One region of the Nonomuraea sp. CA-218870 genome, then DNA from elsewhere that is predicted to be linked to it. Evidence: riboswitches for the same ligand, from Rfam matches in the RefSeq annotation. Region 1 holds a riboswitch; each other region holds the start of a gene.
The links. Region 1 has a riboswitch for cyclic di-AMP ahead of ACQEUU_RS01825 (NlpC/P60 family protein). Riboswitches for the same ligand answer to the same signal wherever they lie in the genome.
Positions count from the first base shown of each region.

Region 1 (7,523 bases):
GCACGCCGTTGGCGATGAGGTTGACGGTCGTCTCGTGCCCGGCCACGAGCAGCAGCACGCACGTGGCCAGCAGCTCGCGCTCGGTCAGCTCCTCGACCTGGACGAGCGCGCTGAGCAGGTCGTCGGCGGGCGCCCGCCGGCGCAGCGCGATGAGGTCCCTGAAGTAGGCGTGGAACTCTCGACGGTCCCGCTGGTTGCGCTCGGCCAGCTCGTCGGTGACGATCGGGTCGAGGCTGCGCGCCACGGTCTCGCTCCAGCCGCGGAACCGCTCGTGGTCCTCGGGCGGCACCCCCAGCATCTCGCTGATCACCATGACGGGCAGCGGGTAGGCGAAGTCGCGGACGAGGTCGGCCTCGTCCGGCAGCGCGGCGACCAGCTCCGCGGTGATCGTCTCGATGCGCGGGCGCAACCGCCGCACCATGCCGGGCGTGAAGGCCCTGCTGACGAGCCCGCGCATCCGCGTGTGGTCCGGCGGGTCCATCATGAGGAACGAGCGGACCGGCTCGTCGGGGCCGGACGGCGGGGTGGGGCCGTGGCCGAAGCGGGGATCGCGCAGGATGGCCGAGCAGAGCTCGTGGGAGGTGGCGACGACCAGCCCGCCGCGGGTCCGGTGGAACGGCCGGCGCAGCTTCCGGTAGCTGGAATAGGGGTCGCGCAGAAATGCGTCGTCGTACGGATCGAAACCCAGCAGATCGCTGGGAGTCAGCGCGGGCGGCGACGCGCTGTCAGAGGCGTTGTGATCGATCATCGCGCTGGTGGAGGTGCCGGCATATGGCGAGTACTTCATCTTGGCCGGATCATGTCAATGGCCAGGGTCAGATGAAGCGGATCTCGCGCTTGACGGTCTTTCACGGATGCGTTTACGTAGTCCGGGACGAGCAGCCCATTGCTCGGGCCAGGAGGTCTCCGAGTAGTGCTGTTGGGGGGAGGGCTCCCGATGGATGTGCTCAGTGAAAACGTCGAACTGAGCCATGCAGACCTGGCGTTGCTGGCAGAGCTTGCCAGAGGCGTCACCGTGGATCGCGTGGGGCGCCGCCTCGACTGCAGCGGCCGCACGGTGCGCCGAAGATTGAGGGGCATCTGCGACCGGATCGGGGTGGCCACGGCGATCGAGGCCGTGGCCTGGGCGGCGCGCCGCCAGTTGATCTAGCGCGCCGCCTTTCCAGCGCCGGTCGATCGAGCGCGCCGGCTGATCCCGATGATCAGTCGGCGATGCGCACCGCGCCGGCGTAGGGGCGCCGCGCTATGGAGGCGATGCGGACGACGTCACCGGTCCGCGGGGCGTGCACCATCATGCCGCCGCCGAGGTAGATGCCCACGTGGTGCAGGTCGCTGTAGAAGAAGACCAGGTCGCCGGGGCGCAGCTCCTCCCGCGAGATGTGCCTGCCCGCGGTCCACTGCTCGCCGGTGTAGTGCGGCAGCGAGATCCCGACGCGCTGGTAGGCGGCCATGACCAGGCCGGAGCAGTCGTAGCCGTTGGGGCCTTCTGCGCCCCAGACGTACGGCTTGAGCTGCTGGGTGAGGGCCCAGCGGGCGGCCTGGGCGGCCTTGCCGTCGCCGGGGATGGGCAGGTTCACCCTGACGGCCCGGGTCCCGGGGCGGCCGGCCTCGCCGAGCGCGCGCTGGAAGAGTCGGCTCTCGACCCTGGTGACGAGGGCGGAGATGCGGTCGCGCTTGGCGCCGAGGTCCTCGACGATCTGGTCGACCTCGTCGATGCGCTTCCTGGCGCCTGCCCTGGCGCGTTCTGCGGCGTCCATCGCCTTGGTGAGCTTCAGCACCTCCTCGCTCTGCTGCCGGCGCAGCGCGTAGGTGGTGGCCGCGCGGTCGAGGTAGGTGTCGGGGTCGCCGCCGCCGGCGAAGGCGAGCGTCCGGTTGAGGCCGCCCGACATGTACTCGGCCTCGACCAGCAGCGTCATCTTCGTCCTCTTGGCGGCCAGCTCGGCCTCGCTGGTGGCGAGCCTCTTCTCGGCGTTCTCGACGGCCTTCCTGGCGGTCTTGAGCTTCTCGCGCTGCCCGTTGTACTGCTCGGTGAGCGTCTCGATCTCCAGGTGCATCTTCTCGACCTGCTCGGAGAGCTCCTTGAGCGAGGGCTTGGGGTCGGCTGTGGCGGGACCGGCTGGGACGGCGAGCATCAGGGCGGCGAGGACGGCGGCCGCGACGATCAGCCTCAGGCCGTTGCCGGTCCGTTCCGGGGGGCGGGCGGGCCCGCCCTCGGCGCTCCCCCTGCGGTCGCGCGTGCGCTTCACCGATCAAAGCTCCTTCCGTGGGCGCCGACCGGGTTAGCTGACGGGTTCGGGCCGGAGCAGCCCTACCGAGCGAGGTGCCCGGATTCACCCCTGGCGGCGCTGCCTGATCGCCGCCGGCGGATCCCCGGTTCCCCTTGCGGGGATTGGGCGCGTCTCCGCGCCGCGTGCGCGGGGACATCGACGCTGGACACTAATGCACCCCGGGTTCCTGCTCAACCGGAACTGCCGACTCTGTAGAGGTTTCACAACTGACGGGTCACAGGGTGATCTCGGAAACCCCGTGACGGCAAAGACTTTCTGTCCTCTTTGTGGTTACTTGGCGCAGGGGTGAACCTGCGGCGGCCAGGAGCGCTTCGTTCAGCCACGCGACCTCACAAGTGGGGCGGAAGTCCCGGGTTTGGGGTGAGCCGTAATCGCAATCGGTACTCTGGAGAGCCATGGAGCAGCTCGCCGAACGTCCCCTTCCCGAGACGGAGGTCCTCGTCCGGCGTGCCAGGACGCCCGACGTCAGAGCCATCAAACTCCTGGTGGACACCTACGCGGGAGCCGGTCCCCGGCTGCTGGAGAAGGCCGCCGTCACCCTGTACGAGGACGTGCAGGAGTTCTGGGTGGCCGAGCGCGACGGCAGGGTCGTGGGCTGCGGGGCGCTGCACGTGCTCTGGGAGGACCTCGCGGAGATCCGCACCGTGGCGGTGCACCCGGAGGCGCGCGGGCTGGCGATCGGGCACAGGATCGTCGCGGCCCTCATCGACACGGCCAAAGAACTCGGGTTGCGCCGCGTATTCTGCCTCACATTCGAGGTCGACTTCTTCGCGAGACACGGATTTCGTGAGATCCAGGGCACCCCCGTCTCGCCCGAGGTCTACGCGGAACTCCTGGCCTCGTACGACGAGGGCGTGGCCGAGTTCCTGGACCTGGAACACGTCAAGCCGAACACCCTGGGCAACACCAGGATGTTGCTTCACCTGACCTCGGGTGATGCGGATCTTGACTGACAGAAAAGGTGATTGTTGATAGCCATGTCGATACGTTGTCCAGGACAGGCATGTGCCCTGACATGTGCCACATGCGCACGCGAAGCGAGGTGACACGGTGAGCACCGGACAGCCGCCGTATCCGCAGGATGACTCCGGAGAGAATCATCCTGGATACGGGCATAACCCGGGACGCCCTCAAGGCGAGGATCCCGACGCGACGGTCGTTGGCTATCGGGCCGACGACCCCTACGGCCAGGGCCAGTACGGCCAGCAGGGCTACGGCCAGCAGCAGCACGGGCAGCAGCAGTACGGCCAGCAGCAGTACGGGCAGCCGGGTCAGCAGGGCTACGGCCAGCAGGGCGCCTCCCAGCCCGGCTACGGCCAGCAGCCGCAGTATGGGCAGCAGCCCGACTACGGCCAGCAGGGCTACGGCCAGCAGCCCGCCTCGGGCCAGCAGGGGTACGGCCAGCAGGCCGCCTCGGGCCAGCAGGGCCAGGGTTACGGTCAGCAGGGCGCGTCCCAGCCTGACTACGGTCAGCCGCAGTACGGGCAGCAGCCGCAGTCGCAGCCCGACTACGGTCAGGCCCCGTACGGGCAGCAGCCGCAGTCGCAGCCGGGCTACGGCCAGCCGCAGTACGGCCAGCAGCCTGCCTCGGGCCAGCAGGGTTACGGCCAGGGCTACGGTCAGCAGGGCGCGTCCCAGCCCGACTACGGTCAGCCGCAGTACGGGCAGCAGCCGCAGTCCCAGCCCGACTACGGTCAGGCCCCGTACGGGCAGCAGCCGCAGTCGCAGCCGGGCTACGGCCAGCCGCAGTACGGTCAGCCGCAGTACGGTCAGCAGCCCCAGTACGGGCAGCCCGGCGCCGGCCAGCCCGGCTATGGTCAGCCCGGTTACGGGCAGCAGCCGCAGTACGCGCAGCAGGGCTACGGCCAGCCCGGTTACGGGCAGGCGTACGGCCAGCCGGTCGGCCTCCAGCCTCCGGGCGCCCCGGCGCCGCTGGCGGAGTGGTGGCAGCGGCTGGTGGCCCGCCTCGTCGACTTCGTCATCTTCGGCGTGGTCTACGGTGTGCTGAACTTCATCTTCTTGAGCCTGCTGTTCGCCTCGTACAACTCGGCGGCGGGCATCTCGAGCGGCTACTTCACCTCGATCATCGGCAGCCTGTTGCTCTGGCTCGTCGCCGGTGGCCTCTATGTCGCCTACGAGTTCTTCATGACCAAGGCGAACGGGCAGACGCTCGGCAAGCTGGTCATGGGGATCAAGGTCGTGCCCGTCGGTCAGGCCCTGCCGCCCGGCGGCCTGCCCAGCGGCGTGGCGCTGAAGCGGGCCGGGGTCACGTGGGGCGGCTACCTCCTCGCCGGCATCCCGTTCCTCGGCTGGCTCGGCTCGATCGCGGTGCTGGTCAACGCCATCTCGCATCTGTGGGACAAGCCGCTGCAGCAGACGTTCGCGGACAAGTTCGCCGGCACGGTCGTGGTGAAGATCAAGTAACCGGGCAGTCCGGAAAACAGGGGCCGGTGATCCACCGGCCCCTGTTTTCGTGTGTGCTCCGTACCAGAATGGGAACGGTCGGGGGACACTGATGGGGCGAGGTGAGGTTATGGCCGCGACACCGCCGCGGGCGGATCCGGTGCCCGCGGAATGGTGGGAACGCCTCGTCGCCCGGCTCATTGAAGCGCTCGTGTTCGGGGTGTTCTATTACATTCTGTTCATCGCGCTATGGGGGATCTTCCGGACTGTCGGGGTGCTGGAGCTGTTCGGGGGCCGATTGCCCGGCGTGTTCGCGTGGGTGTTGGCGGGGCTGGGTTATACGGTCTACGACTGGGTCACCCTTTTCCGGGGCGGGCGCACGTTCGGCAAGGCGATCATGCGCATTCGGGTGGAGCCGGCCCCGCTGGGGTCGCGTGACGCGTGGAAACGGGTGCTCGGCTATCCGGCCCCGGCCATCGTGATGGGCATTCCGGTGCTCAATCTGCTGGCCGGAATGTTCGTGTTCGCGGTCGGCCTGCTGATCCTGATGGACAAGCCGCTGCAGCGTGGGCCGCATGACAGGCTGGCCGGGACACTCGTGGTTAAAGATCATTCCTGAGCGGGGCAAGACCGGGAGCCGCTTTTCAGGAAACTTGGTGGAGATCCGGTAAGACGCCTGGAGAGACTGCCATTAGGCTATGGGGCGTCCGGGTTGCCGGATGTTGATGCCCCTGACACGCTATGGGCATCTGTGTGCCGCTATGGTATGAGGTGCGAAGGTTGCCGGGCTACGGCGACACCGGCACGGTCAAGCCGTGCCGCCGCACCGCGCGTGTATTAAGCGCCAGGAAACCCCCGTCCGCTGTGGAGGCGAGGACGAATGCAAGTTCTGGGAGAGGTATTGTCCGCGCTCATCCCGCCGGTCGTGGTGGGGGGAGCCTTCATCTTTGGGGTGGTCAAGTTGGTGCGCGCCGAGGGTCCGGGGCGACGGCCAAACCGGCAGGATCAGGCCGAGAACAGCCACTGATCGGTGACTCAGCAGAATCGTAGCTGAGCTGAATTGTCTTAACGTCTTTCCGGGTATATGTTTGGGCGAGCGAATGAAACAATGCTCCGGAAAGGATTGCGTAGATGGCCAAGCAGATCCAGGAGATTCTCATCGATGACCTCGATGGGGGCGAGGCCAATGAGACGGTCAGCTTCGCTATTGACGGCTCTTCCTATGAGATTGACCTCAGCGACGTTAACGCCAAGAAGCTGAGGGACGCTCTCACGCCTTTCGTGCAGCACGCCCGCAGGTCGGGAGCCGTCCCCACGCGTCGTCGCGGCCGTGGCGGCCAGCGGGCGATGAGCCGCGAGAAGAGCGCCGAGATCAGGCAGTGGGCCAAGGCTCACGGCCTGCCCGTCAGCGAGCGAGGCCGGATCGCCTCCACCGTCGTCGAGAAGTACGAAGCGGCCCACTAAAGCGAGCCGCGGCTGACCATGCGCTTATGCCGTTCGCCTAAGGACCCCGGCGGCCGCCATAAGCGCATGATCGTCAAAGGCGAACCCGATCCTGGACGTCGATCCGGTGATCTTGGATTTGCCTGATAAATGGGCATTTGGGTCTTCGCATCGAACCGTCGAGCGCGTGCTTTTGGCGGTTTTGTCGGGGATGACGGGACTCCAGCGCTTTCGGGCGATCTGGGGTCCCATCTCTGTGTCCGGCCTCCCCGCGCCCGCCCCACACCGGCAGTCCCGCCTGCCCGGCCGGGCGATCCGGCCACTCTGGTAACGCCGCTGACCAGACCGGATTTCGCCCTGAGTGATGCGTTCCACATCCGCTTGGCCCGCGTTTGCATCGCCGCATACCATGACAGGAGCAAGAGATGCGGAAGCGGCGTCCAGGACGCATGGGCGTGACGACGGGCGACGACCCGCCCCAAGGGCCGGCCCGCCGGGCGTCCCTCTTCGCCCTTTCCGTGTGATCTGTCAGCGCCGCCGGCGGCGAATTAGAGCCGTAGCACCCAGGCGTCCAAAACATCGTTCGCTTGCGGCGTATCGGGAACACGTCACCCCCGAACCATAGTTGGATGGAGGGTGAACGCCCTGCTCTCGGGGAACGCTCTGTGCTATAGAGCGTGTCAGCGGCAGAGGGCACGGTTCGCCGAGCCAGGGCTAGCATGCGGGATGACGGGACCGGACTTACCGGCCTGACTGACCGCTCTGTGAGGAGCGACGAGATGTTCGAGAGGTTCACCGACCGAGCGAGGCGTGTTGTCGTCCTGGCCCAAGAAGAGGCCAGGATGCTCAACCACAACTACATCGGCACTGAGCACATTCTTCTTGGTTTGATCCACGAAGGTGAGGGCGTGGCCGCCAAGGCTCTGGAGAGCCTCGGCATCAGCCTTGAGGGCGTGCGTCAGCAGGTCGAGGAGATCATCGGCCAGGGCCAGTCGGCTCCGTCGGGGCACATTCCCTTCACCCCGCGGGCCAAGAAGGTCCTCGAGCTGTCGCTCCGTGAGGCTTTGCAGCTGGGTCACAACTACATCGGCACCGAGCACATCCTGCTCGGGCTCATCCGCGAGGGTGAGGGTGTGGCCGCCCAGGTGCTGGTCAAGCTTGGAGCTGATCTCAACCGGGTCCGGCAGCAGGTGATCCAGCTGCTCCACGGTTACCAGGGCAAGGAGCCGGCCGCCGCGGGCGGCCCCCAGGAGTCGGCCCCGTCCACCTCCCTGGTGCTCGACCAGTTCGGCCGCAACCTGACCCAGGCCGCCCGCGAGGGCAAGCTGGATCCGGTCATCGGCCGCGAGAAGGAGATCGAGCGGGTCATGCAGGTCCTCTCCCGGAGGA
Region 1 covers NZ_JBNJMN010000001.1:378,729-386,251, reverse strand. Annotated here, with positions in the region: gene ACQEUU_RS01835 (cytochrome P450) at 1-787, opposite strand, end outside; gene ACQEUU_RS01830 (LuxR family transcriptional regulator) at 938-1,150, shown strand; gene ACQEUU_RS01825 (NlpC/P60 family protein) at 1,203-2,246, opposite strand; cyclic di-AMP (ydaO/yuaA leader) riboswitch at 2,254-2,406, opposite strand; gene ACQEUU_RS01820 (amino-acid N-acetyltransferase) at 2,684-3,241, shown strand; gene ACQEUU_RS01815 (RDD family protein) at 3,339-4,712, shown strand; gene ACQEUU_RS01810 (RDD family protein) at 4,822-5,310, shown strand; gene ACQEUU_RS01805 (histone-like nucleoid-structuring protein Lsr2) at 5,823-6,155, shown strand; gene ACQEUU_RS01800 (ATP-dependent Clp protease ATP-binding subunit) at 6,914-7,523, shown strand, end outside.

Region 2 (7,523 bases), on a different contig from region 1:
GCCCCGGTGTCGTCGAGCGCCGCCGGGTGGACGCGGACGCGGGGCGAGGCCAGCTCTCCTGCCAGCGCGCGCAGGGCCTCGGCGTTCCGCCCGGAGAGCACGATGTCCTGGTCGCGGGCGAGCAGCTCGGCGGCGACCAGGCGGCCGGTGTGCCCGTTGGCGCCGTAGATCGCGATGGTCATGGACGTTCCTTCCCTAGGATGGGTTCGAACTTACGTTCGATCGTAACCACAGTCAACGGCGTTGCTGCATTTCGGACGACCGACTACATTGCCGCCATGAGCCTCCGCGAGCAGCTGTGCGCGTACGGCCGGCGCGCCGTCGAGCTGGGCCTGGTCATCGGGACTTCGGGCAACCTCAGCGTCCGCGAGGGCGACCGGGTGACGGTGACCCCGTCCGGGGTGGCCCTCGACCGGCTGACCCCGGAGCTCTGCCCGGTCGTGGACCTCGACGGCCACCTCCTGGAGGGCGAGGCGGCGCCGTCGTCCGAGACGCCGATGCACCTGGCGATCTACCGCACCACCGACGCGCGGGCGGTGGTGCACACCCACTCGGTGTTCGGCACGGTCGTGGCCACCACGAAGACCGGGCTGCCGCCGGTCCACTACAACGCGCTGCTGCTGGGCGGGGCGGTCAGGGTCGCCGAGTACGCCACGTACGGCACCGACGAGCTGGCCGCGAACGTGCGCGCGGCGCTGGAGGGCAGGCGGGCGGCGCTGATGGCCAACCACGGCGGGGTGACGATCGGCGCCACGCTGGAGGAGGCGTTCGAGGCCACCCGCCAGCTGGAGTGGCTGTGCGAGGTCTACGTGCGCGCGCTCGGCGTCGGCGAGCCGGTCGTGCTCACCGACGAGCAGCTCGCCGCCGTGGTGGAGCGCGCGCTCAACCCGCCGGAGTTCCCCCGCCGTTGAGCGCCGCCTCGGCGAGCCCGAGCGGCAGCCCGCCGGACCCGGCGATCCGGTCGTGGAAGGACTTCAGCGAGCCTCCGTACGCGTCGCGGATCCGCTCGATCTCGATGGCCCCGGTCAAGTACGACGGCGCCTGGGTGGGCCAGGCGCAGTAGCGGCCGACCTCGCCGCGCGCGGTGCCGGGCGACAGCGACGCCCTGGTGGCCATGAACGTCTCGGCCTCCTCCACCGTCATGTCGCCGCAGTGCAGCGCGGTGTCCACGACGATGCGGGCCGCCCGGAAGATCCGGAAGTCCAGGTGGGCCAGCTCGGTGGCGGGCGTGTCGAAGTAGCCCTGCTCGTGCAGGAGCTTCTCCACGTACAGGCCCCAGCCCTCGGTGAAGTACGGGGTGCGGAAGACCTTGCGGACCGGGTGCGGGTTGGCGGCCAGCGTCGCCAGGTGCCAGTGGTGGCCGGGGTAGGCCTCGTGGACCGCGATCGACGGCATCTGGGCGCGGCTGTTGGTGCGCAGCCGCTGCCGTACCTGCTCGGGGGTGAAGTGGCCGGGCGTGTACGGGACGAAGAACACGCCGGTGCGCGAACTGCTGAGCGGCGGCGGCGCCAGGTAGTGGGCCACCGACACGACCGGGCGGCTGTAGACGGCCGACGGCAGGACCAGGCACTCCTCGCCCTCGGGGAACGTCACCAGGTCCCGCTCCAGGACGAACGCGCGGGCCCGGGCGGTCTCGGCCTCGTACTCGGCCCGCATCAGCTCCAGCGTCTCGGGATGGTCGTCCATGAGCGTCTCCATGGCGGCCCTCCAGTCGGGCGAGCCGCCGGCCCGTACCGCGACCTCGCGCATCCGCCCGTCGAGCTCGTCCCAGGCGGCCCTGCCCTTCTCGTGCAGCTCGGCCGACCCGTACCCGAGCAGCTCGCGCTCGCGCAGCAGGCGCGAGTAGAGCCGCTCCCCCATCCGCCAGGTGCCGCCGCAGCGGAAGTCCGCCAGGAACGCGACCAGCTCGTCGAACGCGACGGCGGCCGGCTCGGCGGCCTCGGCGAGGCGGGCCCGCAGGTCCGGGTCGGCGACCATGCCGGGCACGGTCTCGGTGAGGAAGCCGCGCCCGGTGCGGGCCTGCCCGAGCCCGCGCTCCACGAGCAGCGGCGCGGCCAGTTCGGGGTCGAGGTTGGCCCGGCAGGCGGCCAGCACGCCGGGCACCTCGGCCAGCCGGGAGATCGCGGCGGCCACCAGCTCGGGCTCGGGCCTGAGCCGGTGCTGGAACGGCGTGAACAGGGCGGCGAAGACCGCCGACAGGTAGACGGCGGGGTCGCGCCGCCAGTCGGGCCACTCGGCCAGCGCGACCGCGCCGCGCAGCTGGGAGAGCACGAGGCCGCGGTCGATCGGGTCGCCGGCGGGGTCCGCTTCGAGCCGTGCGAGCCACCGGGCCTCCTCGCGCTCGCGCTCGTCGAACGCGGCGGCGGAGAAGTCGCCCAGTGTGTGGTCGTAGCCTTCGGCGCCCAAGGTGCTCGCGACGACCGGACGCCGGGAGAAGTACCACCTGAGAAACTCGTCCACCGACGCACCTTATCCTGGCCCCATGCCCCTCCAGATCACCGGTGCGTTAGGCGATCCCGACCTGATCCGCCTCCCCTGGGAGCTGCCGCTCGCCGAATGGCCGCAGCACCATCTCGTCGACCTGCCCCGCGGCATCTCACGGCACGTCGTGCGGTTCGCCCGGCTGGGCGGCAAGGTCTACGCGATCAAGGAGATCAGCGAGAGGTACGCCAAGCGGGAGTACCAGCTCCTGTGGGACCTGGCCCGGCTGGACGCGCCCGCCGTGGAGCCCGTCGCCTACGTCACCGGCCGCGAGGAAGGGCTGGACGCGGCGCTGATCACCCGCCACCTGCAGTTCTCGCTCCCGTACCGGGCCGTGATGTCCGGGACGCTGCGGCCCGACACCCTCACCCGCCTGATGGACGCGCTGGTCGTGCTGCTGGTGCGGCTGCACCTCACCGGGTTCTACTGGGGCGACTGCTCGCTGTCGAACACCCTGTTCCGGCGCGACGCCGGGGCCTTCGCCGCCTATCTGGTCGACGCCGAGACGGGCGAGATGCATCCGATGATCAGCGAGGGGCAGCGGCTCGGCGACATCGACGCCGCGCACCTGAACATCTTCGGGGAGATGCTCGACCTGGAGGCCGGCGGCCTGCTGCACCCGTCGATCGACCCCATGGAGACCGCCGAGGACATCGTCAGCCGCTACCACCGGCTGTGGGCCGAGCTGACCCAGGACGAGATCATCGAGGAGGTCGACTGGCACCGGGTGGAGCAGCGGATCCGGCGGCTGAACCTGCTCGGGTTCGACGTGGCCGAGATGATGGTGCGGCGCAAGGTCGGCACCGGCCGGCTGATCGTCCGGCCCAAGGTGGTGGACTCCGGACATCACCAGCGCCGCCTGCTCCGCCTGACCGGCCTGGACGCCGAGGAGAACCAGGCCCGCCGGCTGCTCAACGATCTCGACGGGTTCCGGGTGGCCAAGGGGCTGCGGCACGAGGACGAGGCGATCGTGGCGCACCGCTGGCTGGCCGAGGTGTTCCAGCCGACGATCGCGGCGATCCCGGCGGAGCTGCGCGGGAAGCTGGAGGCGCCGCAGCTGTTCCACGAGATCCTCGACCACCGGTGGTACCTGTCGGAGGCGGCCGGGGCCGACGTGGGACTGGCCACCGCGGTGACGTCGTACGTGCGGAAGGTGCTGGTCTTCAAGCCCGACGAGAAGGCGCTCCTTCCCGACGACGAGAACGCGAGTCAGATCTCCTGAATGGCTGAACTCCCCCTTTGGGGAGGGTTTTTCTTCGCCTCAGCTATAAACACCTTCATCTCGGTACGACTGCCGTTGTCACGGTTGGCTTTCCGTCCCTTCCGGCACTTCTAAGCTGTCGGGGTCCTCAAGCCACGCCTCCACCCCGAGGACCCGGCGGTCCGCGTCCGGGCGCGGCGAGCGCGGGCCGCCGCCCCTTCCACGGCACTCCGGTACGGCACCTGTCCCCGGGTCGCGTGAGGAGATCACCCGGCCGGGCCGGGACGGCGGGCGGTCAGCTTGGTGACGGCCTCGACGATCTCCGGCCAGAGGGCCCTCGGCAGGTCGTGTCCCATGCCGGGGAAGACCATGAGCTCCGCGCCGGGGATCGCCGCGGCGGTGGCCTGACCGCCCGCGAGCGGGATGAGCGGGTCGTCGGCGCCGTGGATGACCAGGGTGGGGACGTCGAGCCGGGCCAGGGCCTCGGTCCGGTCGGGAGAGGAGACGATCGCGGCGAACTGCCTGGCCACGCCGGCCGGGTCGTGGCAGCGGTCGAACGCCAGCCCGGCCAGCCGCTCGACGCGCTCGCGGTCGGGTCCGTACCCCGGGGAGCCGATCACCGACGACGTGGCCACCGCCTGCGCGACGGCGCCCTCCCGGGTGGTCGCCGGCCTGGTGAACAGGACCGCGCGGGCCTCCTCGCTCGGCGGGGCGACCGAACCGCCGGGCATGGACATGATCGAGGTGAGGGTCAGGACCCGCTCGGGGTGCCGGAGGGCGAGCGACTGGGCGATCATGCCGCCCATCGAGGCGCCCATCACGTGCGCGGCCGGCCAGCCCAGCGCGTCCATCAGCCCGGCGGCGTCCTCGGCCATGTCGTCCAGCAGGTAGGGCACGGGCCTGCCCGAGCCGGGCACGCCCGCGTCGTGCAGGTGGGTGGACAGTCCGGCGTCGCGGTTGTCGAACCTGACGACGTGGTGTCCCTGGTCGGCGAGCAGCTCGCAGAGCGGGTCGTCCCAGTGCACGAGCTGGGCGCCCAGCCCCATGATCAACAGGAGCGGGCGCCCGCCGGGAGAGCCGAAGCTCTCGTACGCGATGTCGATGCCATGGGCCGATGCGATCGAGGTCACGGCCCTAGAATGACATTCTGATGTGGGTCAAGCCAAGCTCAGCGGCGCAGGAGCTTGCGCAGCCGCTCGCGGCCCAGCACCAGGCCACCGCCGAGCAGCACCGCGCCGCCGACCACGACGGCGCCGGTCACGTTGCTCCGCTCGGTGGCCGCGGCGGCCTGGGCGGCGGCGCCTGCCGTCGGCCTGCCGTCCGCCATCGGCTCCACGGCGACCGCCTTCGGAGCCTCGGTCTTGGCGGGCTCGGTCTTGGCGGGCTCGCTCTTCGCGGGCTCGCTCTTCGCGGGCTGGGCTCCGGCGAGGGCGTTCGGCGCGTCCTGCTCGGCGTCCGCCTTGGCGCCGGCCAGGGCCTTGCCGTCCTCCGCCTTCTCCCCGGCCTTGTCCTCGGACTTGTCCTCGGCCAGGACCGGCGGGCTGGCAGGGTTGCGGTCCATGCGGCCCCAGGCGCCGGTGGAGAACGCCACCGGGTGGTTCTTCAGGCCCACGCCGTCGCCCCACTTGGTGATGACGTACTCGACCTTGATGTGGCCCTTGCCGCCGTTGCCGTCCACCATCAGCGTGCGCGGGTTGAACGTCCCACCGGTCAGGTCGGCGAAGGTCTTCCCGTCCAGGTCGAGCATGATGCCCCTGTTGGAGGGCGTGCCCGGACCGCGGTCACCGACGAAGAACGGCGCCTTCTTGCCGTTGTAGAGGACGTAGCCCTCGGTCAGCAGGGGCCAGCTGGGGCTGGCGGCCATGCCCTTCTGCATGGGCTTGCCGCTGGCCGGCAGCCCGGTGTCACCGGCGCGGCCGGAGCCGTCGTCCCAGAAGTAGGAGGCGGTGGTATCACCCTTGAGCAGGATCTTTTCGGTGCTCATGTCGAGGTCGGCGTGGGCGGCGCCGGAGCCGAACGCCAGCGTGCCGGCGGCGGCGACGAGCACGGCGAGGGAACGCATGCTGAAACGAGCGGGCATGAAAGCGCAAATCCTTTGTGAGGCAACAGCAAAACGCGCGCACGAAGGGCGTAGCCGGGCGTCAAGCCATGCGGACGCTACGCGGGGGCGCGACGAGAAAGATCAGGAAATGGTGCCGCTCAACCGGCGGCCGGTGACATCCCGCGATAGGGGGGACGTGCGCGGTGATACATCACGAAGAAAAGTCCTCTCCATCTCGCCTACCGGGTTAGCTGACGGGTTCGGACGTGGAGATGTTGCCCTACCGGCCGCAAGGGCCGGATTCACCCCAAGGAGATGGGTCCCCGGTTCCCGCGAGGCGCGGGATTCGGCGCCAGGCAGCGGCCTCTTCCTGGTGAAGAGTCATGGTCACCGCCTGGTAACGCTTACCAATTTAGCGGGCAAAGCGGACATATGCAAAGGTAAGCCCATGATTCGGGCGAAGATCTACCTATAAAAAGGGGGTACGGCATGCCGTACCCCCTCGGAACACCCGGTTTCAGCCGCCGCTCTTGCGCCTGAAGGACCGCTTGCCCGCAGCCGGACCATGAGTCCCGTGGACCTTGGAATGGTCGGCTCCCCTACCACCCCCGCCGGTGCCCGCCTGCTGGCCGCGCTTGCGTTCCAGAGCCTCACGGAACTTGCGCTTCATCTCGTCCTCGGGAGTCTCGTCGACTTCCGGCTCCGGTGTTTCCGCCATGAGGACCTCCTGGTGTGCGTACGGTCCCAGCTTCCCACGCGAACCTTGACCGCGCGAAACCGGGGATCATCACGAAACCCGCTCCGGCGGCTTGGTGTTGGCTTGACCCGATCCAGGAAACACCCCTGACATGCAGTCCGACCCCCCGGAGCGGCGGCGGTGAGCCCGCTCGGCTTCCTCGGCCGCGACCTCGCCGTCGATCTCGGCGCGGCCACCACCCAGATCTACGCGCGAGGCCTGGGCATCGTGCTCAACGAGCCGTCTGCCGCCCTGACGGCCACCGGCCGCACCCTCTTCGGCGCTCCCGCGTACGAGTCGGGCGGCGGGATCGCCCGCTGGCCGGTGCGCGAGGGCGGCGAGCTCGCCGGGCGGCTGATCAAGTACTTCCTGACGAAGGTGCACGGGCACCCGTTCGCCCGGCCACGACTGGTGATGGCGCTGCCCGACGCCTCCTCGCCGCTCCTGCGGGCCGCGGCGCGCGACCTGGCCTACCGGGCGGACGCCCGGCGGGTCTACCTCGTCGAGCACGCCGTCGCGGTGGCGCTCGGCGCGGGACTGCCGGTACGGGAGCCGGCGGGCCGGATGATCGTCGACATCGGCCCGCGGCTGACCAGGATCGCGATCCTGGCCTGCGGCGCCGTCGTCGCCGCGACGACCGTCCACACCGGCGGCGACGCCGTGAACAGGGCGATCGCCGCGCTGGCCGCCTGCGAGCTCGGCCTGCTGGTCGGCGAGGCGGAGGCGGAGGCGGTCAAGCTCCGCGCCGGTTCGCGCTGGAAGCCGATCGACCGGCACGTGATCGTCCGCGGCCTCGACCCGGAGTCCCGGCGCGAACGGATCGCGTGGCTGCCCGTCCAGCAGCTGTACGAGGTCACCAGGGCGCCGGCGGACGCCATCGCCCGCGCCGCGGCCTCGGCCCTGGAGCGCTGCCCCGCCGAGCTGGCCGGCGACGTGGCCATGCACGGGGTGGTGCTGACCGGCGGCGGCGCCCTGCTGCGCGGCCTCGCCAGGCGCCTGCGCGCGGCCATGGGCGTGCCGGCCCGGCGCGCGGACCGGCCCGTCGAGTCGATGGCGCTCGGCCT
Region 2 covers NZ_JBNJMN010000002.1:942,925-950,447, reverse strand. Annotated here, with positions in the region: gene ACQEUU_RS33105 (saccharopine dehydrogenase NADP-binding domain-containing protein) at 1-182, opposite strand, end outside; gene ACQEUU_RS33100 (class II aldolase/adducin family protein) at 279-911, shown strand; gene ACQEUU_RS33095 (DUF885 domain-containing protein) at 883-2,460, opposite strand; gene ACQEUU_RS33090 (DUF4032 domain-containing protein) at 2,483-3,703, shown strand; gene ACQEUU_RS33085 (alpha/beta fold hydrolase) at 3,949-4,812, opposite strand; gene ACQEUU_RS33080 (hypothetical protein) at 4,851-5,762, opposite strand; cyclic di-AMP (ydaO/yuaA leader) riboswitch at 5,945-6,085, opposite strand; gene ACQEUU_RS33075 (DUF5302 domain-containing protein) at 6,241-6,441, opposite strand; gene ACQEUU_RS33070 (rod shape-determining protein) at 6,601-7,523, shown strand, end outside.
Region 2: it holds a riboswitch for cyclic di-AMP, as region 1 does, so the genes downstream of both, ACQEUU_RS33080 (hypothetical protein) here and ACQEUU_RS01825 (NlpC/P60 family protein) in region 1, are expected to answer to the same signal.

Region 3 (7,523 bases), on a different contig from region 1:
CCTGCTGGTCTCCGCGCTCGCGCCGGGGCGCGGCCCGGCCACGGCGATCGGCACGGTGCTGTTCTTCCCGATGATGTTCTTCGCCGGACTCTGGGTGCCGATCTCGCAGATGCCGCCGCTGCTGCGGGAGATCGCCCACTACACCCCGCTCGGCGCGGGCATGGGGGCGTTCCAGGACGCGTACCAGGGTCACTTCCCGTCGGCCGTGCCGCTGCTGACCCTGGCGGCCTACGCGGTGGTGTGCGCGTTCGCCGCGATCCGCTGGTTCCGCTGGGAGTAGACGCCGGGAACAGACGCCGGGGGTCGACAATGGAAGCCGGGAAGAGCATGCCGCGGGGAGAGGAAGCCTTGAGCGGGAAGACTGCGCCACAGCCGCCGTTCCTTCTGGTCACCGTGGTGCCCTACGCGCTGCTGGGGCTCCTCGTGGTGATCCTGCTGATCGTGGAGGACTGGGCGGGCGGCGCCTTGCTCGTCGACCTCGGCCTGTGCGCCCTGGCGGCCGCGTGGATGCTCGGCATGTTCACCCTGCGTCCCGGCTGGTGGGACCGGCCGGGGATCATGGGGGTGTTCGTCGCCGGACTACTTGTGATCACCACGGTCCTGGTGGCCCGTCACCCTCTTTTCGGGCTCTTCACCCCTGCCGCCTACATCTACTCCTTCGCGGTACTGCGCTGGCCGTGGCGGCTGCTGGGCGTGGCCGCCGCGGCGGTCCCGGCCGGCCTGGCGCAGGCGTCCGGCATCCCCAGGACGGAGGTCCTCGGCCTGACGATGCACGTGACCATCGTCGCCTTCAACATGGCCCTGATGTGCGCGTGCGCCTGGGTCCTGCGGATCGCCGAGAAGGAGGAGGAGCGGCGCGAGCAGACCGTGGAAGAGCTCAGTCTGACGAACCGGCTGCTGGAGGCGTCGCTCGCCGAGAACGCCGGCCTGCATGCCCAGCTGCTCGCCCAGGCCAGGGAGGCGGGCGTGCTCGACGAGCGCCAGCGGATGGCCCGCGAGATCCACGACACCCTGGCGCAGGGGCTCACCGGCATCATCGCGCAGCTCCAGGCGGCCGAGCAGATGCACGAGGTCCCGGCGCCGTGGCGCAGGCCCTTCGACGCCGTCAAGAACCTGGCGGGGGAGAGCCTGGCCGAGGCGCGGCGCTCGGTCGACGCCCTCAGGCCCGAGCCGCTGCGGACCGCGCGCCTGAGCGACGCGCTCGCCGACGTCGCCGACCGGTGGTCGAAGCTGCACGGGCTCGCCGTTCAGGTCACGACGACCGGTACGGTGCGGCCGATGACCCCGGAGGCCGAGTTCACGCTGCTGCGCACGGCACAGGAGGCCCTGGCGAACGTGGCCAGGCACGCGCACGCGACCAGGGTGGGAGTGACGCTGTCCTACCTGGAGCACGAGGTCGCGTTGGACGTACGTGACGACGGCGTGGGCTTCGATCCCGCCGGTCTCGACGCCGGCCCGGCCACGACCGGCGGGTCACAGGCGGCGTCCCGCGGCGGCGGATTAGGCCTGACCATCATGCGTCAGCGGGTTGAAGCACTGTCCGGATCTCTGCGGATCGAGTCCGATCCCGGCGCCGGCACCGGGATCTCGGCCTGCCTTCCCACCCTGCCGTCCGGGAGCCACCCATGACCGACCACCCGATCCGATTGGTGATCGCGGACGACCATCCCGTCGTCAGAGACGGGCTGAGCAGCATGTTCGCCTCCGCGCCCGGATTCGAGGTCCTGGGCGAGGCCGCGGACGGCGCCACAGCCGTACGACTCGCCCAGGAGCTCCGGCCCGATGTGATCCTCATGGACCTGCGCATGCCGGGCATGGACGGGCTGACCGCGATCACCGAGCTGGCCAGGCTCGGCGTCACCGCGCGCGTGCTGGTTCTGACGACCTACGACACCGACAGCCACGTCCTTCCGGCGATCGAGGCGGGCGCGACCGGCTACCTGCTCAAGGACTCTCCCCGGGAGGAACTGCTGCGAGGCGCCCGGGCCGCCGCCAAGGGCGAGAGTGTGCTGTCCCCTTCGGTGGCGGCGCGGCTGCTGAACCGGGTCAGGACACCCGCGCCGCAGCCGCTCAGCCGCGGGAGCTGGAGGTCCTCGAACTCGTGGCGGCCGGCAACACCAACCGTGAGGCCGCCGCCCGGCTGTTCATCACCGAGGCCACGGTCAAGAGCCACCTGCTGAACATCTACGCCAAGCTCGGCGTGGGGGACCGCGCCGCGGCCGTCACGGAGGCGTTCCACCGAGGGCTGCTCGTCCCCCGAACCCCCGGCCAGTCCTGAACGGGCGTCCCGTTCTAGTGGCGGAGAGTCTTTTCAGAGTGTGTGAATGGCAACTGTCCCGATCAGCTCATGTCGGGTTGAATCCGCCCGGGCGGCATGTCGTCAGGGACCGAAGCTCCAGACGTTGCCGATCGGGCGCCCGCCGCGTCGCAGGACAGTGCCGAGCAGCGCGGTCAGTTCTTCGTCCACGTGCGCCAGGAGTTCCTCGCCGAACACGCACAGGGAGGCTTCGCGCCAGTTGCCGAATGTGCCCATCCTGAGGTCCTCGGTGACCTGAATGACGTGTTCATCGACGAGGTAGGCGTAACTTGCCCAGCGCGGCTCACCTAGCCCACCGGCACGGAGCGGATCTGTGCGGGACCCGCTGATGTGCCACTTGAGACGGTAGAGCCGATCCCCAGGTTGAGCGCTGGCGCGTATGCCACGCTTGATGACCTCCTCCACCTGGGTCAGCAAGGGATCGTTCGAGCGCTCAACGGTGGCGAGATGCCAGGTGGCGGAGTCTGGAGGTTCGATGATGCCGCGATCGGCGGTCTCATAGGTCACCTCGAACCGGGTCTCGAACCGCTTCCAGATCTCGTCGTGCTCGGGGTCGGACAGGAGTTGCTTCGTGGCACGGTCAGTGGCCGGCTCGCCTGCGGGCGCCCAGCGGTAGGTGCTCACCTGGGCGATCTCATGGAAGCCCGTGGCGACATAAGCGGGCACCAGCGAGTCGGGCGCTTCGGCTACGAGATATCGCGGCGTACGGGGCCGGAACACGCGTAGACCACGCCATTCGGCCCAGGCGGCCGCGGCTTGGAGCAGTTCACGGCGGGGGCCGGTGATGCCTCCGATGGCTGCGAAGTCGGTGCCGCCCACGCGTTCGATCCAGAGCGCGTCCAGGATCCGCCCGTCGTGCTCCAGCACCAGGATCTCCATCTCCGATCCCGTCCCGCGGGCCATTCCGTCGGCCTCCATCTCGGAGAGCGGCCGTCGTTGTTCAGGTGCGTCCGCGGCCCTACTGAGCAGTCGCTCACGTTCTCCGGAGAGACGGTGCCGTACCCGCATGCCCGGCCGGAGGACTTCGGGCGACGGGACGTCCGCGATGTCAGCCACGAGAAGGGAGCGCTCCGGCCCCGGGATGAAACCCGCGGCCCGCAGCGACTCGCCGAGCAGCGGGGAATCGTGAGCGTAAACCTTCCACTCGATCGGCTCGTGGCGCGCCGCGAAGAGGTCCTGCTGCCGACGGATCACCTCCGCCAGGTCGTCGCCGGCCGGATCGGTGTGGTCGACGGTTCCGTGGGTGCCATAGTGAGTGCGAACCAGCGACCCGTCCCGCTCGACGACGGCTCCCCATGGCACGTCCTGCGGAACTAGGCCTCGTAACTGGCTTTCAAAGACAGACAGCAGCATCTCAGGCACTTCGGCCACGTCATCCACCCCTACTCAGTCCTGATCAGCCCATATGCCGCAGCCGGCACGCCTCAACTGATGATGGCCCTATGACCCTTCTCGTGCGGCGGCCGTCTGGACTCGGGCTACCTCTTGAAGCAGAGCGCCGTGCAGATCAAGCCGCATGGACGCGTGACTGATCGCGTCGGCGATGAGTTTTGTGGCCAGCAGATCGCTTGGGAAGCATGCGCTCGACTGTGTAGGTGTCACACTCTCCCTCATCTGGCTGGGTGTAGGACTCCCACCAGGCAGGGCCTGCGATATAGGCCAAGGCGGCCTTCTCATCCAGCTGAACCTCATAGTCATCGCCTAGGACCTGCGTCATCGCCTCCAAGAACTCGGCGTGAGGAGCTTCGTCAGCCAGCATCGACAGGGCGCCATCGAGGTCGCCTGTCTTGATGATCTCTTCACGCATGAGGGTTACCTCCTCGAGTGATCGGGTTTGAATCCTGCAGGAGTCAAGGCACCCATGTCCACGAGCTGGGGTAATTCAGATCCTGGGCTCTCGACGGCCTGGCTGTTCACGACAGGAGCCGGCCGAGCTGGGTTAGGCGGCGGGACAAGTTGGTGGGGTGGAGGGGCTGGCCGGGGCGACGGCCGGGGAATAGCCAGGTTCCGTCGTGGAGGTGGCGAGCGGTGCCATCGCTGCGCGGTGTGGGAAGTTGGTTGATCAGGTCGGCGAGCGGACCGGGAAGAACGACGTTCGTGGCACCGAGGCTGAGCTCGGTCCGTCCGTCGTCGCGATGGTGGATATGGCTGCGGGTGAGTCGGGCGATCCGGCTAACCTGCTGAGCGAGCAGCAGGACCAGAGGCCGGCGACCCGGTCGGCGGTCGGGAGAGTGTCTTCGGTCAGCAGGCGTCGTGCTTGCGCCCATCGGTGGTCGTCCGGGGTGAACTGGGACGGCTCGGTGTTGATCCTGATGGGGATGTCCAGGGGCGGCAGGTTTCTGGTCTTGATGGCCCAAGACCAGAAACTGCGAGTGCTGTTCGCGAGCCGAGGACTGGCAAGCCAGGCGTCCAGGTCGATCTGTCGACAGGTGGCCAGGGTGCGGCCTCGGCGGCGCAAGTGGGCGAGGAGGCGACTGCTGGCGGCGAGTTCGGCGCGTGCCCGGTAGGCCGCTCCAGGCTGGAGTGCGGAGCCGCTGAGGTGTCTGCGGAGGCGTCGCAGCAGATGGGTGCGCGCGAACAGAGCAACGATCGTCCTGTCGTCAGGGTGAGCAGAGGCCGCAATAGTGCGGGCGAAGGCTTCCAGCCGGACTAGGTGCTCGTCGCGGGCGGGGAGGGCATGGGCGGCGACGAGCAGCGCGCGCAGGTGATCGATCGATCGGCTGGAGCCGTGCTGGTCCAGGGTGGCATGGGTGAGCGAGGCGCGTCCGGCGGCGATCTCCGCTAGGACGTCATGGGCTCGGCTGCGGCCTAAGTTGGAGAGGGCAGCCTGGGCGTTGTTCGTCGCGAGAATGGCCTCTCGCAGCGGCATCAGTGTCCCTGCGATGCTCCCGTCAGGCCCCGTGAGCAGGGCGTCCACGTGATCGGCGAGCATGCAACCGAAGCACGCCGGAGCATCACCGATGCCGGTGTGCCGACCACGGTCGCGCCGACCACAGATCGCGCAGGACACCCCGGGTGCCTGATACATCAGATGCGACATGCTCGCATCTGATGCGAGATCCCGTCCGGCGAACCGAGAAAGTGGCAGGCAGGTGGCCACGCACCAAAACACAGGACGACCTCGACGGACGCCACCTTCACAGGGCGACGACCAGCTCAAACGCCTTCTTCAAGGGGGCGAATAGCTCATCAGATGCTATTCGTCCCCCTATCAGTGCATCGAGATGTGGACGTGGTCGAAGTGGTTCTCGGTGATGCTGCCGCGGTTGGACATGCCGCTCCAGCCCGAGCCGTGGTTGATGCGCTGTTTCCAGATGACGTACTTCACGCCCAGCTTGGCCCGGTTGGTGATGGCCCACTCGGCGATGCGGTCGCCCAGCGTCGCATGGGTGGCCGTCGGCATCGAGCCGCCCGTGCTCATCATGAAGTCGCAGGCCCGCCCCAGCGGATGCTCGCCGCTCGATCCGGCGCGGAAGCAGCCCACGCTGAACGGCAGCGCGAAGTTCTTCGCGATCTCCGTCTTCATCAGGCGGGTGCGCGGCGTGATGTTGTCGGAGCCCGACGGGAGCTGCGGCGCCCAGCTGCCGTCGGAACGGCGGCCGGTGGCGAACGGCACCAGATCTTCCAGTCTCTTCTGGATGTCCTCGATGACGCCCTCGGCCTCCTCGCGCTGGTCCACCACGTCGGCGGCGTCGGCCTCGATCTTCGCGGCCAGCTTGGCGGCGTCGTCGACCGCCTTCTTCTTCTCGTCGCGGGCTCCGGCCACCTTGTCGACCAGCGCCTGCTGCTCGGCCGTGAGCTGCTCCAGCAGGGCCGCGCCGCGGCCGTCGGGCAGCGTCAGCAGGGTGGGCAGCTGCATGCCGCCATTCTGGTACTGCAGCAGAGCCAGCTCGGCGACCCGCTGCTCGGCCTCCGACAGCTCCGCCTCGGCCGTGGCCAGCCGCTTCTCGGCGGCCTTGGCCGCCTTGCGGGCGTCGGCCAGCTCGACGCGCTTGAGGTTGTAGCGCTCGATCAGGCCGTCGACCTTCGCGTTGAGCTGCTTCAACTCCTTGCGCAGCTCCTGCTCCGTCGGCTTGGGGTCCGCCGCCGCGGGCGCGGCCGTGAGCGAGGCCAGCGTCACCGTGGTCAGGACAGGAGCGAAGGCCACCGCCGCGGCGGTGACGAAACCGATGGCTTGGTGCGCGGGGGACGCTGCCGCCACGTACTGGGTCCTCTCCCTCTTGCCTACCGGGTTAGCTGACGGGTTCGGGCACGGGAGCGTTGCCCTACCACCGAAGTGGATTCACCCCAGGTGCGTTGGGTCCCCGGCTCCCGGGCGCTCGCCCGGGATTAGGCGTTCACACGGCGTTACGGCCGTGCTCGAAGGCATATTAATGGTAGATCACGAGTAATGCGAGCCAAACGGAAATCTCTTAGTGATCTACTTGTGATCGAAGCATGAGTGCCGCCTCCTCGGGGAGCACGTCGTTGACGAACGCGCCCATGGCGGACTCCGACCCCGCCAGATACTTCAGCTTCCCGGGCGCCCGCCGGATGCTGAACAGCTCCAGATGCAGGTAGGCCAGCTCGCGGTCCTGCCGGACCGGCGCCTGGTGCCAGGCCGAGATGTACGGCATCGGCACCCCGAACAGCCCGTCCAGGGCCCGCAGCACCGAGGTGTAGAGCGGCGCGAAGGCCGCCCGCTCGTCCCCGGTGAGCGCGGCCAGGTCGGCCGCCTGCCGGTGCGGGTAGAGGTGCACCTCGAAGGGCCAGCGCGCGGCCGCCGGCACGAACGCCGTCCACAGCTCGTTGGCCGCGACCACCCGGACCCCGGCCTCCCGCTCGGCCGCCAGCACGTCGGCGAAGAGGTTGCGTCCGGGCCGCCGCTCCGCGTAGCGCCGGGCCGCGCCGAGCTGCAGCCTGGTGCGGGGCGTCACGTACGGGTACGCGTAGATCTGCCCATGGGGGTGGAACAGCGTGATGCCGATCTCCTCGCCCCGGTTCTCGAAGCAGAAGACCTGCTCCACGCCCTCCAGGGCGGACAGCTCGGCCGTACGGTCGGCCCAGGCCTCCATCACCAGCTCCACCCGGTCGTCGGAGAGCTGGGAGAACGAGGAGTCGTGCTGGGAGGTGAAACACATCACCTCGCACCGCCCCACGCCGGGCCGGACCTCGCTCAGCCCTCCGGCATCCTGATATGTCCCAAAATTTCCGGAGAAGGAGGGGA
Region 3 covers NZ_JBNJMN010000002.1:1,379,618-1,387,140, forward strand. Annotated here, with positions in the region: gene ACQEUU_RS35065 (ABC transporter permease) at 1-280, shown strand, start outside; gene ACQEUU_RS35070 (sensor histidine kinase) at 349-1,629, shown strand; partial or broken gene ACQEUU_RS35075 (response regulator) at 1,626-2,278, shown strand; gene ACQEUU_RS35080 (DUF2716 domain-containing protein) at 2,381-3,697, opposite strand; gene ACQEUU_RS35085 (hypothetical protein) at 3,825-4,124, opposite strand; gene ACQEUU_RS35090 (hypothetical protein) at 4,380-5,357, opposite strand; gene ACQEUU_RS35095 (coiled-coil domain-containing protein) at 5,529-6,518, opposite strand; cyclic di-AMP (ydaO/yuaA leader) riboswitch at 6,524-6,663, opposite strand; gene galT (galactose-1-phosphate uridylyltransferase) at 6,730-7,523, opposite strand, start outside.
Region 3: it holds a riboswitch for cyclic di-AMP, as region 1 does, so the genes downstream of both, ACQEUU_RS35095 (coiled-coil domain-containing protein) here and ACQEUU_RS01825 (NlpC/P60 family protein) in region 1, are expected to answer to the same signal.

Region 4 (7,523 bases), 3.4 Mb from region 1:
CCCCCGTGGCCATCGCGGTCGTGCTCGTCAGCCGCCACATCGTCGCGGAGTCGACGTGGGAGGCCACCGGGGAGACCGCCGACCGCATCTCCGCCCAGGTACGCTCCGGCGAGCTGGGGCCCGGCAGCACGCTGCCCGTGCTCGACCCCGACGTGGACCTGATCCAGCTGGTCTCCGACGACGGGCGGATCCTGGCCACGAGCGACGCGGCCAGGAGCCTGCCGCGGCTCAGCGACGTGCGGCCGCCGGCGGGCGGGGAGCCCGTCGACGTCACCGACTGCCTGCCCGCCATGTGCCTGTACCTCAGCGCGACGCGGGCCGGTCCGGGAGCCGGGGCGCCGATCGTCTACGCGGGGCAGCCCACCCCCGCGCTGCTCGCCGACCGGAGCATGGAGGTCAACGCCGCCGCGCAGCTCGCCGCGATCCTCGCGCTCACCGCCTGGGCGACCTGGGCGGTCACCGGCTCGGCCCTGCGCCCGGTGGCCCGGATGCGGCGGGAGCTGGACGACATCACCGCCCGTGACGTGAGCAAACGGGTGACGCAGCCGCCGGGCGACGACGAGGTGGCCCAGCTCGCCCGCTCCGTCAACGGCACCCTGGCCCGCCTGGAGCGCTCGGGGGCGCAGCAGCGCCAGTTCGCCGCCGATGCCTCACACGAGCTGCGCACGCCGATCGCCGGGCTGCGCACCCAGCTGGAGAGCGCCCGGCTCTACCCGGACGAGACCGAGGTGCCGGCGCTGGTGGAGTCGGCCCTGCGTGACACCGACCGGCTGGAGGCCATCATCACCGACCTGCTGCTGCTGGCCAGGATCGGCTCCGACGTGGACGCGGCCAGGGAGCTCGTGGACCTGGCCGGCCTGGTCCGCCAGGAGCTCGCCGGCCGCAAGGACCGCATCCCGGTGCGGACCGAGCTCGCCGAGGGCGTGGTCGTCAACGGGGTGCAGCTCCAGCTGGCCAGGCTGCTGGCCAACCTGCTGGACAACGCCCAGCGGCACGCCGAGAGCCAGGTGACGGTCGAGGTGTCGCGCGAGGACGGCCAGGCCGTGCTGGCGGTGGAGAACGACGGCGCGCAGATCGCCGTGGCCGACCGCAAGCGCATCTTCGAGCGGTTCACCCGGCTGGACGCGGCCCGCAGCCGGGACGCGGGCGGCACCGGGCTCGGCCTGGCGATCGCCCGCGACGTCGCGGAGGCGCACGGCGGCCGGATCCGCGTCGAGGACTGCCCGAACGGCGCCCGCTTCGTGCTGCGCCTGCCGGAGGCGCCGCACGAGTGACCTCGTCTCCCGGCCAGGTGATGGCCCGTTCACGACCGGTTCAAGGCGGCGCGGGCGACGGAACCGGGCGGAAGGAGACGTGAACAATCAGAGGCATGAACTCGCTACGGCTTTATCGAGACGGCGTCGAGATCCCGCAGCTCGGCCTGGGCGTCTGGCAGGTGCCGGACGACCAGGCGGAACGGGTCGTGCTGACCGCGATCGAGGCCGGCTACCGCCACATCGACACGGCCACGCTCTACCGCAACGAGGAGGGCGTCGGCCGGGCCGTGCGCGCCTCCGGCGTCCCCCGGGAGAGGCTCTTCGTCGCCACCAAGCTGATGGGCGGCGACCACGACCGGGTGGAGCAGGCCTTCGACGAGAGCCTGGCCAGGCTGGGCCTCGATTACGTGGACCTCTACCTGATCCACTGGCCCGCGCCGGGTCACGACCGGTCCGTCCTGGCCTGGCGCGGCCTGGAGAAGCTCTACCGGGACGGCCGGGCCAGGTCCATCGGCGTGTCCAACTTCACGGCCGGCCTGCTCACCCGGCTCATGGACGACACCGACATCGTGCCCTGCGTCAACCAGATCGAGCTGCACCCGTACCTCCAGCAGCGGGAGATGCGCGAGTTCCACGACCGGAACGGCATCATCACCGAGGCGTGGAGCCCGCTCGGCGCCGGCCGGGGGCTGCTGGACGAGCCGGCGCTGGCGGTGCTGGCGGACAAGCACGCCCGCACGCCCGCGCAGATCGTGCTGCGCTGGCACGTCCAGCTCGGCAACGTGGTGATCCCGAAGTCGGCGACCCCGTCGCGGATCAGGGAGAACATCGACGTGTTCGACTTCATCCTGGACCAGGAGGACATGGCCGCGATCGGGGCGATGAACGCCCACCGCCGCCTCGGCTGGGATCCCGCCACGATGGACTGATCCGCACACATATCGCTTCCTGGGATGAATCTGTACGATCTTCCGGGTGCGTGACTTAGCGTGGGGAATCGCCGCCACCGGCGGCATCGCCAGGACCGTGGGCGCCGTCATCGCCGCGGAGCCGGGGATGCGCGTGGCCGCGGTCGGCTCCCGCGACCTCGGCAGGGCCGAGGCGCTGGCGGCCAAGCTGGGCGCCGAGACGGCCCACGGCTCCTACGCCGAGCTGTGCGCCGATCCGGCCGTGGACGCCGTCTACGTCGCCACCCCGCACGCCCGCCACCTGGAGGTGGCCGAGGCCGCCATCGCGGCGGGCAAGGCCGTGCTGTGCGAGAAGCCGCTCGCCGCCACCGTGGCCGACGCCGAGCGGATGGTCCGGCTGGCCCGCGAGGCCGGGGTCTTCCTGATGGAAGCCATGTGGATGCGGTTCAACCCGTTGATCCGGATGCTCGCCCGCGACGAGCGCTTCGGCGAGATCCGCTCGGTGCGGGCCTCGTTCGGCTTCGCGCTCCCGTACGATCCCGCGCACCGGCTGTGGGCGCCGGAGCTGGGCGGCGGCGCCCTGCTCGACCTGGGCATCTACCCGATGGGGCTGGCCCAGCTGTTCCTCGGGCAGCCCGAGAGCACGCACATCACCGGCTCGCCGGCGGCCGGCGGCGTCGACGCCGAGGCGGGCGGGCTGATGCGCTATCCGGGCGGCAGGCGGGCCCTGGTGGAGTGCTCGCTGGTCGCCGCCTACGCCAACGACGCCTCCGTCGTCGGCACCGGGATGCGGGCCGACCTCGACGCCCCCTTCTGGGCTCCGCGCCGGGTCGTGCTCAGCGGGCCAGGGATGGAGCCGGAGGAGCACGTGCTCGACGATCCGGCGGACAACGGGTACGCGGGCGAGCTGCGCGAGGTGCGGGACTGCCTGGCCCAGGGCCGTACCGAGAGCGCGATCATGCCCCTGGACGACAGCCTCGCCATGATGCGGATGCTGGCCGACGCGCGGAGCCAGATTCCCTGACTTGGGCTTTGCACCCTTGTCAATCTCTTGCCGGATGTATTACCTTGTTGCCCCGTTCAAGGTATACGTCCTGTTTGTCCGATTCATTGCCTTGAACGCCCTCGTATCGCAGGACAGCCCTGCGACCGCTGAATCCGCCCTGCGCGGAACCGGGGACCCACGTCCCTCGGGGTGAATCGGCGCCTCCCGCGCCGTAGGGCAGCTTCCACGCCCGAACCCGTCAGCTAACCCGGTAAGCGGCATGGAAGCAAGGAGTTGCATCTCTTCGATGGTCAGACATCGTCTCCCCCGTGTCCCCAAGTCGAAGCACATCCTCACCGTCGCGGCGACCGCCCTGGTCGCCTGCGCCGTCGGCTCCCCCCTCCCCGCCCACGCCGACCCGGGATCCGACCAGAACGTCCGGCTCACGGCTCAGACCAGCACCGTGCCGACCAGTGCCGGACAGACCAGTGCCGGACAGGCCGCCTCTTCTCAGGCGAGGCCCGCGAAGACCGACCAGATCAACGTCACCGCCGCGCAGGTGCTCGCCCTGGCCAGGTCGCAGATCGGGGTCCGGGAGAACTCCCGGGGCGGCGGCACCAAGTTCCAGGAGTGGTACGCCGGTTCGCAGCGCGCCCTGGAGACCATCGCCCGCGACGGCGGCCACCCCGCCGGCTACCTGAACGCCCCCTGGTGCGCCATGTTCGTCTCCTGGGTCGGCGAGCAGATCGGCGCCCGTCCCCAGATCGGCTGGGACGCCTACACGGTGACCCACGCGAAGTGGTTCGCGGCCAACGACCGCTGGGGCACCGAGGCCAGGCCGGGCGCCGTGGTCTTCTTCGCCTGGAACGGCAGCAAGAGCATCGGGTCCATCCAGCACGTCGGCTTCGTGGTGAAGGACAACGGCAACGGGACGATCTCCACGATCGAGGGCAACACCGGCAACGGGGTGGTCGAGGAGCGGGTCCGGCCCAAGTCCCAGGTGGTCGGCTACGGTTACCCCGAGTACGCCACCTGAGTTCTCCGGAAGAATCCCCTGGGGTTGTCGAGGCGGGCGCCGCTCGTCCGACGCGTTGACGAGACCCGGGACACTGAAGGAGCACACGTCATGAAATTCATGATCATCGGTAAGGGCAGCGCCGAGACCGAGGCGGGTGCCCTGCCGAGCCGGCAGCTCGTCGACGACATGACGGCCTACAACGAGTCGCTGGTCAGGGCCGGTGTCCTGCTGGCCGCCGAAGGGCTGCACCCCAGCTCCCGCGCGGCCCGCATCGTCTACGGCCCCGGCAAGCCCAAGGTCGTCGACGGACCCTTCGCCGAGACCAAGGAGATCATCGCGGGCTTCTGGCTGATCCAGGTCAAGTCCCGCGAGGAGGCCGTGGAGTGGGCCCTGCGCGTCCCCGTCCCCGAGGGCGGGGAGGGCGTGGGCCTGGAGCTCTGGGAGGTCTTCGACATAGCCGACATGCCGGAGACCTCCCTCAGCCCGGAGACCGCCCGGCGCGAGTCGGCGGTGCGCGAGTCCCTGGAGAACCCGGGCCAGGACGCCTGACCGCCCCGCAAGCCCCCCGGCGCGGCTCGGCGCCCGAGTTGCGGCCTTCCGGGGGGACTGTTTGCATGGGCCCGTGACCGCTGCGGAGACGAACCGGGCCGTCGAGGCCGTCTGGCGCATCGAGGCGGCACGGCTGATCGCCGGGCTGGCCGGGCTGGTGCGCGACCTCGGCCTGGCGGAGGAGCTGGCGCAGGACGCCCTGGTCGCGGCGCTCGAGCAGTGGCCGCGCGAGGGCGTGCCGCGCAACCCGGGCGCCTGGCTGATGACCGTGGCCAAGCGCCGGGCCGTCGACCTGATCCGCCGCCAGGAGCGCTACGCGCGCAAGCTCGCCGAGATCGGCCGGAGCCTGGAGGACGAGGAGGATCCGCCCGGCGTCGAGGAGATCGAGGACGACCTGCTGCGGCTGGTGTTCACCGCCTGCCATCCGGTGCTGTCCACCGAGGCGCGGGTCGCGCTGACCCTGCGGGTGCTGGGCGGGCTGTCCACCGACGAGATCGCGCGGGCGTTCCTGGCGCCCGAGCCGACGGTGGCGCAGCGGATCGTCCGCGCCAAGCGGACCCTGGCCGCGCGGCGGGTGCCGTTCGAGGTCCCCGCCGGCGACGAGCTGGCCGAACGGCTCCCGCCCGTGCTGGAGGTCATCTATCTGATCTTCAACGAGGGCTACTCGGCCACCGCCGGCGACGACTGGATGCGCCCGGCGCTCTGCGAGGACGCGCTGCGTCTGGGGCGGGTGCTGGCCGGGCTGATGCCGAAGGAGCCCGAGGTGTCCGGCCTGGTGGCGCTCATGGAGATCCAGGCGTCCCGCGCCGCGGCCCGGGTGGACCCGTCCGGGGAGCCGATCCTGCTGCTGGAGCAGAACCGCGCCCGGTGGGACCGGCTGCTCATCCACCGCGGCCTGGCCGCGCTGGAGCGGGCCGAGGAGCTGGGTGACGGCTCGGGCCCGTACACGCTGCAGGCCGCGATCGCGGCCTGCCACGCCCGCGCGCTCACCGCGGAGGAGACCGACTGGGTGCGCATCGCCGGCCTGTACGCGCGGCTCGCGGCCCTGTCGGGCTCGCCGGTGGTCGAGCTCAACCGCGCGGTGGCCCTGTCCATGGCGTACGGCCCGGAGGTCGGCCTGGAGCTGGTCGACCAGATCGCCGGCGAGCCGGCCCTGCGGGGCTATCACCTGCTGCCGGGCGTCCGCGGCGACCTGCTGTTCAAGCTGGGCCGGCGCGGCGAGGCCCGCGCCGAGTTCGAGCGCGCGGCCGCGATGACCCGCAACGGCCGCGAACGCGCCGTCATGGAGCGGCGCGCGGCCTCCTGCGGATGAGCCGGGACCAGCCGGTTTCCCTGCCTGGCTGAGCGCGTTTGTGCCGGTGTGCGGGAGAATCGGTGCACGTGAGATGGGAGCGCTCCCAAGTGGTTCTTTGGGCGATACATCCTCTTACAGACACTTCAACGGTCACGAAATGCCCCAGAGGTAACGGTTGAGTTTCAGGACGTTGACGCCTGGACGCACTCCGGGCACTCTTTGTGGGAGCGCTCCCAAGGACTTCCTATCGCGGGATTGTCGCGATGCACCTCCCAAGATCCACACCCAAGAGGGGTACGGTATGACGAACCACAAGCGCTTTGCAGTAACCGGTGTCCTGGTCACCGCGCTCGCCGCGGTGACCGCCGCCTGTGGTGGCGGAGAGACGTCGGCCCCCTCGGCCGGTGCGAGCGCGCCGGCCGAGCCCGTCACCATCAACGTGCACACCTTCGGCGGCGGCGAGAACTTCGGCTACGACGAAGCCGTGAAGAAGTGGAACGCCGAGAACCCGAACATCCAGGTCAAGTACTCGAACCTGACTGACCGGTTCGAAGACGTCTATCTGCCGCAGCTGCTCCAGCGCCTCCAGGCCGGCAGCGGCGCGGGCGACATCGTCGGCATCGACGAGGGCGCGATGGGCCTGATGGCCGCCCGCCCGCAGTTCTTCACCGACCTCGGCGAGCACGGCCTGCAGGACCGCAAGGCCGACTTCCCCGCGGCGAAGTGGGAGACCGGCATCAACGCCGACGGCAAGCTGTTCGCCCTGGGCACCGACATCGGCGGCATGACCATGTGCTACCGCAAGGACCTGTTCGAGAAGGCGGGCCTGCCCACCGACCGCGAGGAGGTCGGCAAGCTCTGGCCGACCTGGGACGCCTACCTTGAGGCGGGCAAGAAGTTCACCGCCGCCGACACCGGCGCGAAGTGGATGGACGGCCCGAACACCATCTACAACGTGATCCTGTCGCAGGAGGCGCCGAAGAACGGCAACATCTCCTACTTCGACAAGAACAACACGCTCGTGGTCGAGTCGAACCCGGCCGTCAAGACCGCCTTCGACTGGGTGCAGAAGTTCAGCCAGCAGGGCCTGACGGCCAAGCTGCAGGCGTTCACCCCGCCGTGGAACAAGGCCATCAAGGGCGGCGACTTCGCCACCATGGGCTGCCCGTCGTGGATGCTCGGCGTGATCTCCGGCGCGGCAGGCGAGGGGAACAAGGGCAACTGGGACGTAGCGGCGGTGCCGGGCGGCACGGGCAACTGGGGCGGCTCCTGGCTGGCCATCCCCAAGCAGACCAAGCACCCGAAGGAAGCCGCCCAGGTGCTCAACTACCTGACGGGCAAGGAGGGCCACATCGCGGCCTTCAAGGAGGCCGGCGCCTTCCCGAGCTCCCTCTCCGCCCAGCAGGACCCTGAGGTCGCCGGGCTCAAGAACGAGTACTTCAACGACGTGCCGACGGGCGAGATCTTCTCGGCCTCGGTCAAGGACCTGCAGCCGGTCTTCCTGGGTGAGAAG
Region 4 covers NZ_JBNJMN010000001.1:3,734,231-3,741,753, reverse strand. Annotated here, with positions in the region: gene ACQEUU_RS18090 (HAMP domain-containing sensor histidine kinase) at 1-1,274, shown strand, start outside; gene ACQEUU_RS18085 (aldo/keto reductase) at 1,370-2,185, shown strand; gene ACQEUU_RS18080 (Gfo/Idh/MocA family protein) at 2,232-3,188, shown strand; cyclic di-AMP (ydaO/yuaA leader) riboswitch at 3,305-3,442, shown strand; gene ACQEUU_RS18075 (CHAP domain-containing protein) at 3,457-4,185, shown strand; gene ACQEUU_RS18070 (YciI family protein) at 4,276-4,716, shown strand; gene ACQEUU_RS18065 (RNA polymerase sigma factor) at 4,790-6,028, shown strand; gene ACQEUU_RS18060 (ABC transporter substrate-binding protein) at 6,312-7,523, shown strand, end outside.
Region 4: it holds a riboswitch for cyclic di-AMP, as region 1 does, so the genes downstream of both, ACQEUU_RS18075 (CHAP domain-containing protein) here and ACQEUU_RS01825 (NlpC/P60 family protein) in region 1, are expected to answer to the same signal.